3 regions of the Paenibacillus sp. OSY-SE genome follow, and region 1 is predicted to be linked to each of the others. Evidence: riboswitches for the same ligand, from Rfam matches in the RefSeq annotation. Region 1 holds a riboswitch; each other region holds the start of a gene.
The links. Region 1 has a riboswitch for cobalamin ahead of metE (5-methyltetrahydropteroyltriglutamate--homocysteine S-methyltransferase). Riboswitches for the same ligand answer to the same signal wherever they lie in the genome.
Positions count from the first base shown of each region.

Region 2: it holds a riboswitch for cobalamin, as region 1 does, so the genes downstream of both, nrdI (class Ib ribonucleoside-diphosphate reductase assembly flavoprotein NrdI) here and metE (5-methyltetrahydropteroyltriglutamate--homocysteine S-methyltransferase) in region 1, are expected to answer to the same signal.
Region 3: it holds a riboswitch for cobalamin, as region 1 does, so the genes downstream of both, A372_RS0121900 (ABC transporter substrate-binding protein) here and metE (5-methyltetrahydropteroyltriglutamate--homocysteine S-methyltransferase) in region 1, are expected to answer to the same signal.

Region 1 covers NZ_ALKF01000205.1:320,705-324,926, forward strand. The annotation lists gene A372_RS0132325 (L-lactate dehydrogenase) at 1-493, opposite strand, end outside; gene A372_RS0132330 (cation transporter) at 915-1,118, shown strand; gene A372_RS0132335 (HesB/YadR/YfhF family protein) at 1,223-1,513, shown strand; cobalamin riboswitch at 1,962-2,157, shown strand; gene A372_RS37835 (hypothetical protein) at 2,115-2,252, shown strand; gene metE (5-methyltetrahydropteroyltriglutamate--homocysteine S-methyltransferase) at 2,422-4,222, shown strand, end outside.
Region 2 covers NZ_ALKF01000200.1:91,447-95,668, reverse strand. The annotation lists gene nrdE (class 1b ribonucleoside-diphosphate reductase subunit alpha) at 1-1,498, opposite strand, end outside; gene nrdI (class Ib ribonucleoside-diphosphate reductase assembly flavoprotein NrdI) at 1,470-1,850, opposite strand; cobalamin riboswitch at 2,023-2,221, opposite strand; gene A372_RS38035 (hypothetical protein) at 2,515-3,117, opposite strand; gene fadH (2,4-dienoyl-CoA reductase) at 3,498-4,222, opposite strand, start outside.
Region 3 covers NZ_ALKF01000194.1:89,177-93,398, forward strand. The annotation lists gene cbiB (adenosylcobinamide-phosphate synthase CbiB) at 1-186, shown strand, start outside; gene A372_RS0121895 (histidine phosphatase family protein) at 304-1,074, shown strand; cobalamin riboswitch at 1,256-1,466, shown strand; gene A372_RS0121900 (ABC transporter substrate-binding protein) at 1,778-2,794, shown strand; gene A372_RS0121905 (FecCD family ABC transporter permease) at 2,812-3,855, shown strand; gene A372_RS0121910 (ABC transporter ATP-binding protein) at 3,852-4,222, shown strand, end outside.

The sequences.
Region 1 (4,222 bases):
CAATCTGCTCTCCAAGCAGATAGCGAAGGCGTGCCGTGTCCAGAATCGTACCGGATCCTATGACGCGATTTGCTGGCAAGCCGGAATATTTCCATGTCGCGTATGTAAGCACGTCTACCGGATTGGTGGCAACCAGGAACAGTCCGTTGAAGCCGCTGTTCATGACTGATTCAACGATAGACTTGAATATTTTCGCATTTTTTTCGATGAGATCGAGACGTGTTTCGCCAGGAGCTTGGTTCGCACCGGCTGTGATGACGACCAAATCGGCATCTTTACAATCGCTGTAGTTCCCAGCCCAAATTCGCATGTTGGATGCGAATGGAAGACCGTGGTTTAGATCCATCGCGTCGCCCTCCGCTTTTTTATGGTTGGCGTCGATAATGACTAATTCGGAAGCTAAGCCCTGATTGAACAAGGCGAATGCATAGCTGGATCCGACGAATCCCGAACCGATCAATGCAATGCGGGATACTTTGGATATTTGGGTCATAATGTGTATTGCCTCCTTTGTGCTCAATGAAGCATGAGACAGCTTGTTCAAAATATGTAACAATTAAATTTTAACCAATATTCATACATATAGCCAACCTAAAATGAAAATTTCATGAAAGGAGGCATCACGACGTTATCGAGAGATGTAAAATGCAATTAAATTAAAAGCTTTCCTCTCGATATGAGGAGGCTCTGATTTTGAGCGGTAATGCGCCCAAGATTATTAGTTCGACTATATCAATTTTTCTCGAAATATATGTGTTTTGTGAAATGTGTTCTGTGGTTGTAAATCGTGCATGGAGTGCTCGTTTATATGTGAGTGGCCCCGAAACGTTTGCAGGAAAATGAGGAAGGAGTTATCTTGGAGATATGGATGACAATTCAGAAGTAACGATATGAATATAAAGGAGGCAGTTATGATGGCGAATTTGACGGTGAAAGTGGAAGGAATGACTTGCGGACATTGCAAGCAATCGGTCGAACGGGCCGTTGCTGGCATCGGCGGACAAGCACAGGTGGACCTGGCGGCGAAGCAAGTGAGTGTCACTTATGACGAGACGGCAGTAAAGCCGGATCAGATTCGCGAAGCGATCGAGGACCAAGGTTTCGATGTGATCTCGTGATCGTAAATGAATGATGCAAGGTGAAAAGTTGGTATTTTCATCGGTTTCTCCACATGGTATGATCGAGCTTAGAAGGGAACAGATTGAATAAAGGAGGTCCGTTGATGCAATTACGAGTGACACCAAAGGCGGCACAGCGGTTTCAGACCGATTGGGGATTCACAGCAGGAGATACGGTGCGCGTATTCGTGCGCTACAGTGGATTCAGCGCTTCGGGACCTTACTCTTTCGGCATCATGAAAGACAGTCCGCAATATCCTGGCGTAACCGAAGTCGTGGACGGCATTACATTCTACATGGAGCAGAACGATCTGTGGTTCTTGGACGATCGCGAGCTGACCTTAGATGAGAACGGGGAAGACATCGTGTTCCTGAATGAAGGAATGTCCATATAGCGTGTGTATTTTCATTGCCAAGCTAGGCATACTTGGGAGACGAGTATGGGTTCGACTTTCTGGGGATGCATTACCGGAAGACATGGGAGAAGGTAAACCTATTCTTAATCAAAATTGACTGGTATATCAGGAAAAGGTTAACCCTTTTCTGGAACCAAAAGAAAAATCGTCGTTACAAACACAGCAAACCCAGACAGGCGGCCGCAGCGGCACAGCTTGCGGGACTTAAGAAACTCGTCGTGTAAGGAAAGTACTTTAATGAGCAAGTAAGAAGAACATCGGAAACCCGGATGAGGGAAAACCTCACGTCAGGTTTGATGAGGAGGGGCTGAAATTTACTCAGCCCTTTACTTTACTGCTCATCCATTTGGAAAAAGCACTTGTCATCCGCTGCAAGACAGTTTATAATCGTTCTCAATTGGAAGGGTGTCCATCACGTTCCAACACAACTGCATATCAGGGAACAGGCGCTTTGCGAACATGTCAAAGCTTAATAGGGAAGTTCGGTTCAAGTCCGACGCGGTCCCGCCACTGTATCAGAAGAGGTGTAGCCTTCAGGCCACTGGTTTCGCTAATGCAACCGGGAAGGCCGCTAACACCGATGACGCTGAAGCCAGGAGACCTGCCTGTTCTGGCAGCACTGATTGTACCTACGGGAGATAGGGAAGTGTTCGTAAACATGGAAATCGCGTGTCGATGTCCGGCGCAGCCGGATGGCACGATGATAGGAAAGCGATGAGCCATTATTCCGTCATGGACGTTTACGGGACATCTCTGTCAGTTGGCAGGATGTCCTTTTTTGTGGTTTCCTTATGGCGAATAATGTTATATGCTAATTCCGTGTTAACAGATAGAAATTGTCCCTATTTGTCCCGCGGGGGAATCACATATGGAGAGGAGCAAGGATAATGACAGCATCATCAGTAAAGACAAGTGCAGCAGGATATCCGCGCATCGGCTATGATCGCGAATGGAAGAAAGCGTTGGAGCAGTATTGGGCGAAAAAGATTTCGGCTCAGGAGCTGGAGCAGGAATTAGACAAGATTGAATTGCAGCGATTGACCAAAATGCAACAAGCCGGTCTCGATTACATTCCTGTAAACGACTATTCTTGGTACGACCATGTGCTCGACATGACTACGATGTTCGGACTCATCCCTTTACGTTATTCGTATGAAGGCGGGGAAGTATCGCCTGATCTCATGTTTGCTCTTGCACGTGGAACCCAAGATGCAGTTGCTTGTGAAATGACGAAATGGTTCAACACGAACTATCACTATATTGTGCCAGAATGGGAAGGTCGTGCGCCACAGCTTACTTCCAACCGGCCGCTGCAAGCTTATCGCAAAGCGAAGCTTCAGTTGGGCATCGAAGGCAAGCCGGTCATCATTGGTCCTTACACGTATGTGCGCTCCTTGAAGGGGGTTCCCGCAGGAGAACGTCTGCAGGTCCTGAAGCAGTTCATCGGTGTGTACAGCGACATTCTTCGCGAGCTTGAAGCGGAGGGCGTTCCGTGCGTACAGCTGGATGAGCCGGCGTTCGTCTTGGCAATGAAGCCAGAAGATTGGCAGGCTGTGCAATCCGTATACGAACAGCTGCGGATAGCGGCTCCGACGCTTCCGTTATGGGTGCAAACTTATTTCGATGCGGTATCGGATTACGAAGCATTCGTTCAACTGCCGGTCAATACGCTGGGGTTGGATTTCGTGCATGGCAAAGCAAGCAACGAAGCCGCGCTTCGCAAGTCGGGCTTCCCTCAAGATAAAACGTTAGCGCTCGGCGTTATCGACGGCCGAAACATATGGCGTGCTGATCTGCAAGAAGCGGCGGAGTGGCTGGAATCCGTTGCGAGCATCGTGCCGAAGGAACGATGGATCGTACAGCCGTCATGCAGCCTGCTGCATGTGCCGTTGACGGCGACGCGCGAGACAGAGCTTCCGGAGGTAATTCGTGAGGCGTTGGCCTTCGCGGATGAGAAGCTGGAGGAGACGGTGCAATTAGCCCGTCATATCGCGCAGCCTAGTGAAGCAACGCGCGCCGCTCTGAATGACAGTGCCGCGCGCGTCCTTTCATGGCGCAACGAGCCTTCCCGCCAGCGTGCAGATATCGTCGAAGCATTGCACGAGCTGCTGGAGGAGGAGAAGGCGAAAGGAATTAAACGCACGCCTTATGAGGAGCGCCGAGTGCTGCATTCGAAGCGCTGGCCGGAACTCCCGCTCTTGCCGACGACGACAATCGGCAGCATGCCGCAAACGGCGGACATTCGCCGGGCGAGATTGCGTTACCGCAAGGGAGAGTGGGATGCCAAAACGTATGAAGCTTTCCTGGAAGATGAAATGACGCGTTGGATTCGCATCCAGGAAGACATCGGCATCGATGTGCTCGTGCATGGCGAGTTCGAGCGTACGGACATGGTTGAATACTTTGGCGAAAAATTGGACGGCTTCGCCTTTACCAAATTCGGCTGGGTGCAATCTTACGGCTCCCGCTGCGTTAAGCCGCCGGTTCTCTACGGGGATGTCGCGTTCACAGAACCGATGACCGTGAAAGAGACGGCGTTCGCCCAGTCTTTGACTGCGCAGCCGGTTAAAGGCATGCTCACTGGTCCGGTGACGATTCTGAACTGGTCGTTCGTCCGTAATGATGTCCCGCGCGAACAAGCGGCATTCCAGCTGGCTTATGCGCTGCGTCAAGAAATTGCCGCCTTGG
Region 2 (4,222 bases), on a different contig from region 1:
AGCGCTCCAGCGAGTAGAAGTTGAGCATCATGAAGAAGGTGCGCACAAAATCGATAGCTTCCTTGGATTCATATGCAATTTTGTTCAATGCGAGAAAGCCGTGCAGGTTCATTGCCCCGAGCCCAACGGAATGCAGTTCGCGGTTCGCCTTCGCTACTGAAGGGACAATCGAAATGTCGCTGCGGTCGCTCACTTCGGTTAGCGCATCCATCGAACGATGAACCGTCTCTTTCATCCGCTTGTTCTGCATCACGTTAACGATGTTAAGTGAGCCCAGGTTACAAGAAATATCGCGATTGATTACATCCTCTTCACCGTAATCATTGATCGAGGATACTTCACTTAACTGCGCAATCTCACTGCACAGGTTGGAAAATTTAACACGCCCAATTTCTTTCAGCGCATGATATTCATTGGCGTTATCGACAAACATCAGGTATGGGTAACCGGATTCCATCTGGATTTGTGCAATTTTAATGATAAGGTCTCGGGCAACAACTCGTTTTTTGCGGACATTCGGGTTGTTGACGAGCTCATCATACATGGCTGTGATATCCATATCGTCCATATGCATGCCGTACTCTTTATATACCGTATGCGGGTAGAAGAGATACATATCTTTATCTTTCTCTACCAATTCGAAAAATTTATTAGGAGCTACGACGCCAAGCGACAGCGTTTTGATACGAATTTTCTCATCGCTGTTAATCTTTTTCGTATCCAAAAACTCATGAATGTCGGCATGGAAAATGTTTAAGTAAACGACCCCGCTGCCATCGCGTTGACCCAATTGATTCGCATAGGAGAAGCAATCTTCAAACAATTTCATTACCGGCAGCACACCGCTCGCTTTGCCGTCCAAGCCTTTGATCTGTTCGTCAGCTGCGCGGATTTTGCTCAAGCTCAAGCTTACGCCGCCGCCAATTTTACTTAATTGCAAGGCAGAATTAATGGCGAATCCGATCGAGTTCATCGAATCGTCGATCTCCAGCAAGAAGCAGCTTACCAATTCACCGCGCCGCTTCTTCCCTGCATTCAGGAAGGTCGGCGTTGCTGGCTGGTATTCCTGCGAAATGAAGAGCTCCGCGTATTCCATCGCCTTCTTCATGTCACCATTGCCCAAGAAGAGGGAGACGACCGCAATGCGATCTTCGTACCGCTCTAAAAACTTCGTTCCGTCATTCGTCTTCATAGCGTAGTTGTTGTAGAACTTAAAAGCGCTCATAAACGAAGGAAATCTGAACTTCTTCTGATACACCATCTCGTACAACTTCTTGACTTCAGCAAAACTATATTTATCGAACAGCTCCTGTTCGTAGTAGTCATGCTCAATGAGATAATCGATTTTCTCTCTCAAATCGTGAAAGAAGACCGTGTTTTGATTCACATAATCGACAAAATAACTTCTAGCCGCCTCACGGTCTTTTTCAAACTGATACTTTCCATCTTTTAACACCATAATTTCATTGTTAAGCTGAATCCAATTTGATAGTTGCATCGACAATTTCGTTTACCTCCTGTTTAAAACGCTCCACATCTTTATTGGTACCGCTCAGTTCGAATTTCATTAATACGGGAACTGAGTACATTTCGGAAATACGGTCCGCTGCCCTTCCATAAAGTTCGCCCCAATTCATATTACCACTGGAGACCACCCCTTGCAGCATGTCGCCATTATTCTCCAAAAATTTCAAAGTCGATTGAGGCGCTTGTCCGAATCCAGTCGAATATGTAATTAAGACGAATGGTTCTTCGACAGTCAGCCCGTCTGCGACTTGAATACACTCCAGATCAAGCTTATTGACGAAGCGCTTCACGTTTCCGGTCTTTGAGTCAAACACGATACGCATCAGTGACCCTCCATTGCTAGAAGCATTGCAAACATGATTCTGTGATTTTTTCCATAGAAAAAGCCCACCTAATCTGGTAGATGAGCTTAAAACGACAACAAAAAAGTACAGCGCTTGTTGCTTCACCAAGCACTCTGCAGCGTGTCGTTTCCACTTCTCATCCCCCGAAGATGCGAAACCAAGTAAATAGGCAGGTCTCCTGACTTGTGTGTCATCCTACTGTGGGCCCTTCCCATATCAGCGACTCTCAGAGATCCATAATACAGTGGCAATGCCCATCTCGTCCACACTTACAGTTGCGGGGACAGCTCCGGAATTGCACCGGATTCCCTATTAAGTCGAACTCGACACCTTATTTACTCTATGATATTCAGTTAAATAATCCATATTTAGTATGTACTCTCTTAAACAGACACTAAATATAGGCTCTTATCGTAGCATACACATTTTTCTGCGAAGAAGCAAGATATTTGACATAAAAAACAAGCTGACGAAATTCAATTGGGCCATTCAATTTCTTTCTCTTTCGCACGAAAAAAAGCAGGACGTCGTCGCATAATCGCCCTGCTTCAGCAGCATGAAAGTCTATTCGATTTTCCAGGTTGCTATATCAATCTGACACCGAAATAATAATAATCGGTCGCGAAAATACAACTTCTTTATGTTATGGCATATAGTTGATCACCATCTTGGATACCTGCTTCTCCCAAGAATCGGCACCTGACAACTCGACCTTCACATAATTTGTGCCCGCTGGCAGTAAGGTTTGGGGAGAATACATTTTTTTGTACCATTGACTTCCCGTATAAACGCCCGGTGTGCTCACATGAACGACTTTCGTCCAGTTCTGATTGTCGGAAGAGGTGTAGAATGCCCCGCCATCCCAGACACTGAAATGGTATACGGTCGCACTAAAATTGATTATATTCTGAAGATTATAAACAAAGCTTTGTGTTGTGCCATCGGTACGCTTTACCCGTGACGTATCTCCATTGAAATAAAAACGATTGGATGAATCCAATGCCAATCCGCTTGTATGGGAGCTAGTCTTGGACCAGTCATCCAGATCATCAGTCAACGTTTGATTCGGAGGATCATCTGCAGAACCATTTTGTCCGACATAGGTTACTACGCTCTTGGGCGCTATTATAGCCCGAAATTTCCCACTGTTCGAAGGAATAGAAGGTCCCTGCCCTGCACCCCTTGATTCACCATTGCCTGCTTCAGATAGTCTTTCAGGAACACCTGGATGTTCGTAGAATTCCATTCACTGGAATCCCAAGACAGGAAAGTCATCGAATTGGGTTCGTTGGCTAAGGATACACCGTAAAGGTCGATACCGAACTGCTGGTTGTATTCCTTGATAAACTTGGACATGAGAAGAGCAAAATCACCATAATTTTCGGATTTGAGATACCCGCCATTGGTTGTGGAATTGTTGGTCTTCATCCATGCAGGCGGGCTTCAACTGCTTGCAATTAGCTTATGAACTCCTCTGGCCTCGGCCTGCTGCATGACCCACACCTAATCAGGTCTGCCATTGAAATCATATTGACCTGGTGGGGATTAAATGCCGGGAATATAGCGCCCCTGAAGATGGCCATTTGTATCCGTAAGCATCTTTTTGTAATAACCGGTATTAGCCAGTTATATAAACGTTTGGTGCAGCGATTGCCCTCCATCCAACGTCAAGCACGCGCCGTTCATATACGCTGCATCCGGCGAGAGCAGAAAAGCGGCAAGCCCCGCAATCTCTTCCGGTGTGCCCAAGCGTCCTAGCGGTACGCTGTCAAGCATGCGCCGTCCGGCTTCCTCGGATGGAACGAGCTTATCTGCGCCACCGGTGCGCTCGATTAAGCCAGGTGCGATGGCGTTGACTCGGATGCCATAGCGGCGTCCCCATTCCACCGCAAGCGTGCGCGTCATGGCGAGCACACCCGCTTTGGCGCTAGCCGAGTGAATAACCCCCGGTCCGGCATCCCACGCATATGTGGCCACCATGTTGACAATGCTGCCCGGAATGCCCTCGGCAATCCAATACTTTCCGACCGCTTGGCTGCAATAGAACGTCCCGTTCAACACAATGTTGATGACCGCATTCCAGCCATTGATTGACAAATCCTCTGCTGGACATAGAAAATTGCCTGCTGCATTGTTAATGAGCGCGTCGATTCGTCCGAAGGCAGCCACTGCTTCGTCCACCATACGCTGTACATCTGCCGGCTGACGCACATCCATTTGTACGGTAAGCACCTGTCCTGCGAATGTTTCTATTTCGCCTTTTGCCGCCTCCAGCTTCTCTGCCGATCGTCCTGTTATGACGACCCATGCGCCCTCCTGTGCCATACGCGCAGCCATCGCCTTGCCCATAC
Region 3 (4,222 bases), on a different contig from region 1:
GTCCGGCTCGGTGGATATAATGTGTATAAGGGCGTACGATCGTTGCGTGCTTATATGGGAGACGAGGTCCAGCCTTTGCAAGCACAGCATATTCCGGCTGCCTGCAGTCTGCTGACAGGCAGTACACTGGGCTTCACAGTCATCGCTGCCGTGCTGCTATATGCGCGCGGGGGATGGCTCCTGTAGATGAATGGCGGATGAAGGAGTAAGAATGAAATGAGACTGACACGACAATATAAAGCTCCCCGTCAGAAGAGGCGCCGATCAGGAGCAAGCCCATCTGGAATGGTAACAAGAGGTGCGATGTCCAAACGGAATGTACGCAGAAAAAAGGGCGTACGAGATACCATCGTGCGATTCGCGATCGTGCGGCACGGATTGACGCAGGCGAATGTAGAACGGCGTTATATTAGTTATACGGATGATTCCATCCTGCCACAGGCTTCAGAGGAGCTGGGGCCTTTGCGCCGGGCATTGGCGCACCCCGCTCCGATCCTCTACACAAGCGATATGCGCCGCTGCCGCGAAACGATCGCGTACTTGCGGCCTCGCGACAGCCGAGAAGCATCTGTTGATACACGGCTGCGAGAGTACGACTTCGGCATGTGGGAAGGCTTGACCTATAACGATCTGAAGGAAGAGCCCCAATATCGAAAGTGGCTGGATGATATGTCGTCCGTGCAGCCGCCGCGGGGAGAACCGTGGCAGTCATTCTGCACGCGTACGGCACATGTATGGTGGGAGATACTGAGAAATGCGCGGGCGCAAATCCGCACCGTGCCGGAACAGTCAGGTGTGGCTCGCACCCAGAATCGTCCACTGCGAACGAGCAGGAACCGAAAAGCTCGGATTCGGACTGACCGCTTCGTGCAAGGTGCGTCTGGCCGAATGGCGCGCCCGGACGTGCTCGTGGTGACCCACGGCGGCATTGTACGGAGACTGCACACGCTCGCATTCCCGCGCAAATCGTTCTGGGAGGCGGCTGCGCCGATTGGCGGCGGTGTTATGATTACGGCGAAGCGTTGCGCGCGCAAATGGGTGTTCCTGCGCGCTGAGCGTTTTCCCTCTCTATAGCGGGGGCAGCCGGGGCGCGAGATGGCCGGATTGTTGATTTGTATCGGGAGACAGGTTGCCCTTGTGAGCAACCTTATTGCAAGAACGGAGCTTTTCCCCTATAATCTATTATCAAGTTCAATGCTTGAACGGACAAATGAATAGTGCAATTTCTTCAGGCCCTTGCGTGTACGGATACGATTGATCCGATCTAATATATGATCCATGCCCAAGGTTAATAGGGAAGCCGGTGAAATTCCGGCGCGGTCCCGCCACTGTGAATGGAGTGTTGCGCTCATGAAGCCACTGTCGATGCGGCGCCGGATGTACAGATGTTCGGATGCGGCGACGGGAAGGCGAGCGGCAACGTGCAGCTCCTAAGTCAGGAGACCTGCCTGAAGATAGACGAGCAATATCCTTCGCGGAAGGGATCACGTCTACGAAGTATGGCATGAGGCAATGCAAGACGCTGTCGATACCGCTGTTGCGGCAAGCATGACGCTGGCTATGCCGTGTCGTACCTTATAGGCTAAGTGAGACGAAGTCCCCCGATCCGCAGGATCGGGGGTTTTTTAACACTGTGTTCTTTGACAACCTATTGTACATAGATGAAGGGATATGCTCGTCACCTGACCATTATTGCGCTGCGTTTACCGCGTTTGCTCCAGTTCACAGAAGACGATTCACACTCAAGGAATATATTAAGCAAGGGAGAGGGACATTTATGCACAAATGGCTGAATAAAACATTGGCAGCCGTATTGGCAGTTATTTTGGCAGTAAGCTTGACGGCTTGCGGCGCGAGCACAGAGGAAGTGAAGCCTTCCGACAACACGGCGGCGCAGCAGGAGAACACAAATGAAGAAGCTTCCAATACAGAGCAATCGAAGCAGGATGACGCTGCGAAGACGACATATCCGCTTACTGTGAAAGACGTCACTGGTGAAGAGTTCACCTTCGACAAAGCGCCGGAGCGCATCATCTCGGTGTCGCCGGCAGAGACAGAGTCGTTGTTTGCTCTTGGCTTGGATGAACAAATCGTCGGGGTATCCGACTATGACGACTATCCAGAAGCAGCCGCTTCGAAGGCGAAGATGGGCGGTATCGTAAAGCCGAATGAAGAGGCGATTATTGCAGCGAAGCCAGATATTGTCTTCACCGGCATCTCCATGAAAGAGCCAGTCGTGAACAAATTCCGCGAGCTGGGCATTAAAATTTTCAAAGTGGAACCGAAGACATATGATGACGTTATTAAAAACATAGAACTGTACGGTCAAATTACGGATCGTCAAAAAGAAGCGCAAGCAGTCGTTGAGCAAATGAAGAAAGCGCGCGAAGAAGTACAAACTGCTGTGCAAAGCGTTACCGACAAGAAAAAAGTCTACATTGAGTTCTCCCCAGGTTGGACAGTAGGCCGCGGTGAGTTCATGAATGAGATGATCGAGCTTGCCGGCGCTGCGAACGTAGCAGCGGATGCGGAAGGCTGGGTGCAAATCAACGAGGAGAACATCATCAAGTCGAATCCAGACGTCATTTTGTACACCCAAGGGGTTGTCGACCAGGATACGAACAAGTCATTGGAAGAAATCATCCGCGGACGCAGCGGGTGGAATAACATTAACGCGATTAAAAACAACCAAGTTATCGCTGTGGATCAGAATTTGATCAGCCGTCCGGGACCTCGTGTGGCGGAGGGGCTCAAAGCCGTTGCAAAAGCGATTTACCCTGACTTGGTGAAATAACCGATGTGGAGAAATAGATGAAAAAGATTGTATGGTATGGAGGAGCGAGCTTTGCGCTTCTCCTCTTGTCCGTTCTGGGATGTTTGGCTGTCGGCTCGGTGCAGATGCCTTTAGGTGAAATGACACGCATCTTGCTCCATCATATACCGGGCTTGGACTCTATCGTTCCGGTGACCTGGGATGACGCCTCTGCGCAAATTATGATGAAGGTGCGCTTTCCGCGTGTCGTGCTTGCGATGTTGGTCGGAGCAGCGCTCGGTGTGGCAGGCACCGCGTTTCAAGGCGTGCTGCGCAATCCGTTGGCTGACCCGTACACTCTGGGCGTATCGTCCGGCGCGTCCGTCGGCGCGGCTCTTCTTATATACTTCGGGCTCCAATACGCGCTGCTCGGAGAGTGGACCATTCCGGTCGTCGCGTTCGCAACAGGGACGTTGACGCTTATTATCGTCATGCGGCTTGCCAATGACGGCGGGAAAATCCCGATTGAAACGCTTATTTTGTCTGGGGTCGTTATGCAAGCCTTTCTTGGCGCGATCGTCTCCTTCCTAGTCGCGATGACGAAGCAAACGATTAACGAAATATTGTTCTGGGTCATGGGCAGCTTGGCGCTGCGCGGATGGTCCTATACGGTTGTGCTGGGCCCTTACTTGGCTATCGGCATCATTATTCTCATTTCCTATGCAAGACCGCTTAATCTGCTCGCATTGGGCGAGCGGCAGGCCTCTCATCTCGGGCTTCATGTGGAGCGCACGAAGTGGGTAGTGCTGCTTACCGCCACATTAATTACGGCGGCGGCGGTGTCCGTATCTGGCGTCATCGGCTTTGTCGGCTTGGTCGTTCCGCACATATTGCGTTTAATCGTCGGTCCGGATTACCGCTATTTGATTCCGCTCTCAGCGGTGGGCGGCGCAATCTATGTGATGTGGGCGGATACGATTGCAAGAACGGCGTTTGCGCCGACGGAAATTCCTCTCGGCGTGGTGACTGCATTTATCGGCGCGCCATTTTTTGCTTACCTGCTTATACGGAACAAGCGTGCGAAACGGGGGAAATGGTCATGAGACATATGCCGGCACAGCAGGAGGCGCAATCAGCGGAACCAATCATTCACGCGGAGCGGCTGTGCAAACGTTATGGCGACAAAACGGTGCTCGACAACGTATCGCTTTCCGTGCAGCCGGGAGAATGGGTCGGCATCATCGGACCGAACGGAAGCGGGAAATCGACGCTCTTGTCGCTCGTATCGGGGGCGGATACCGTGTCTGCCGGACGTGTCCGCATTCAGGGACGGGCGCTTGCCTCTTATAAGCGCAAGGCGTTATCGCAGTTGATGGCGGTGCTGCAGCAGGAGGCGCTGCCTCCGCTCAACTTCACCGTGCGCGAAATTGTTGAGATGGGACGATTCCCATATCAATCGTGGCTCGGTTC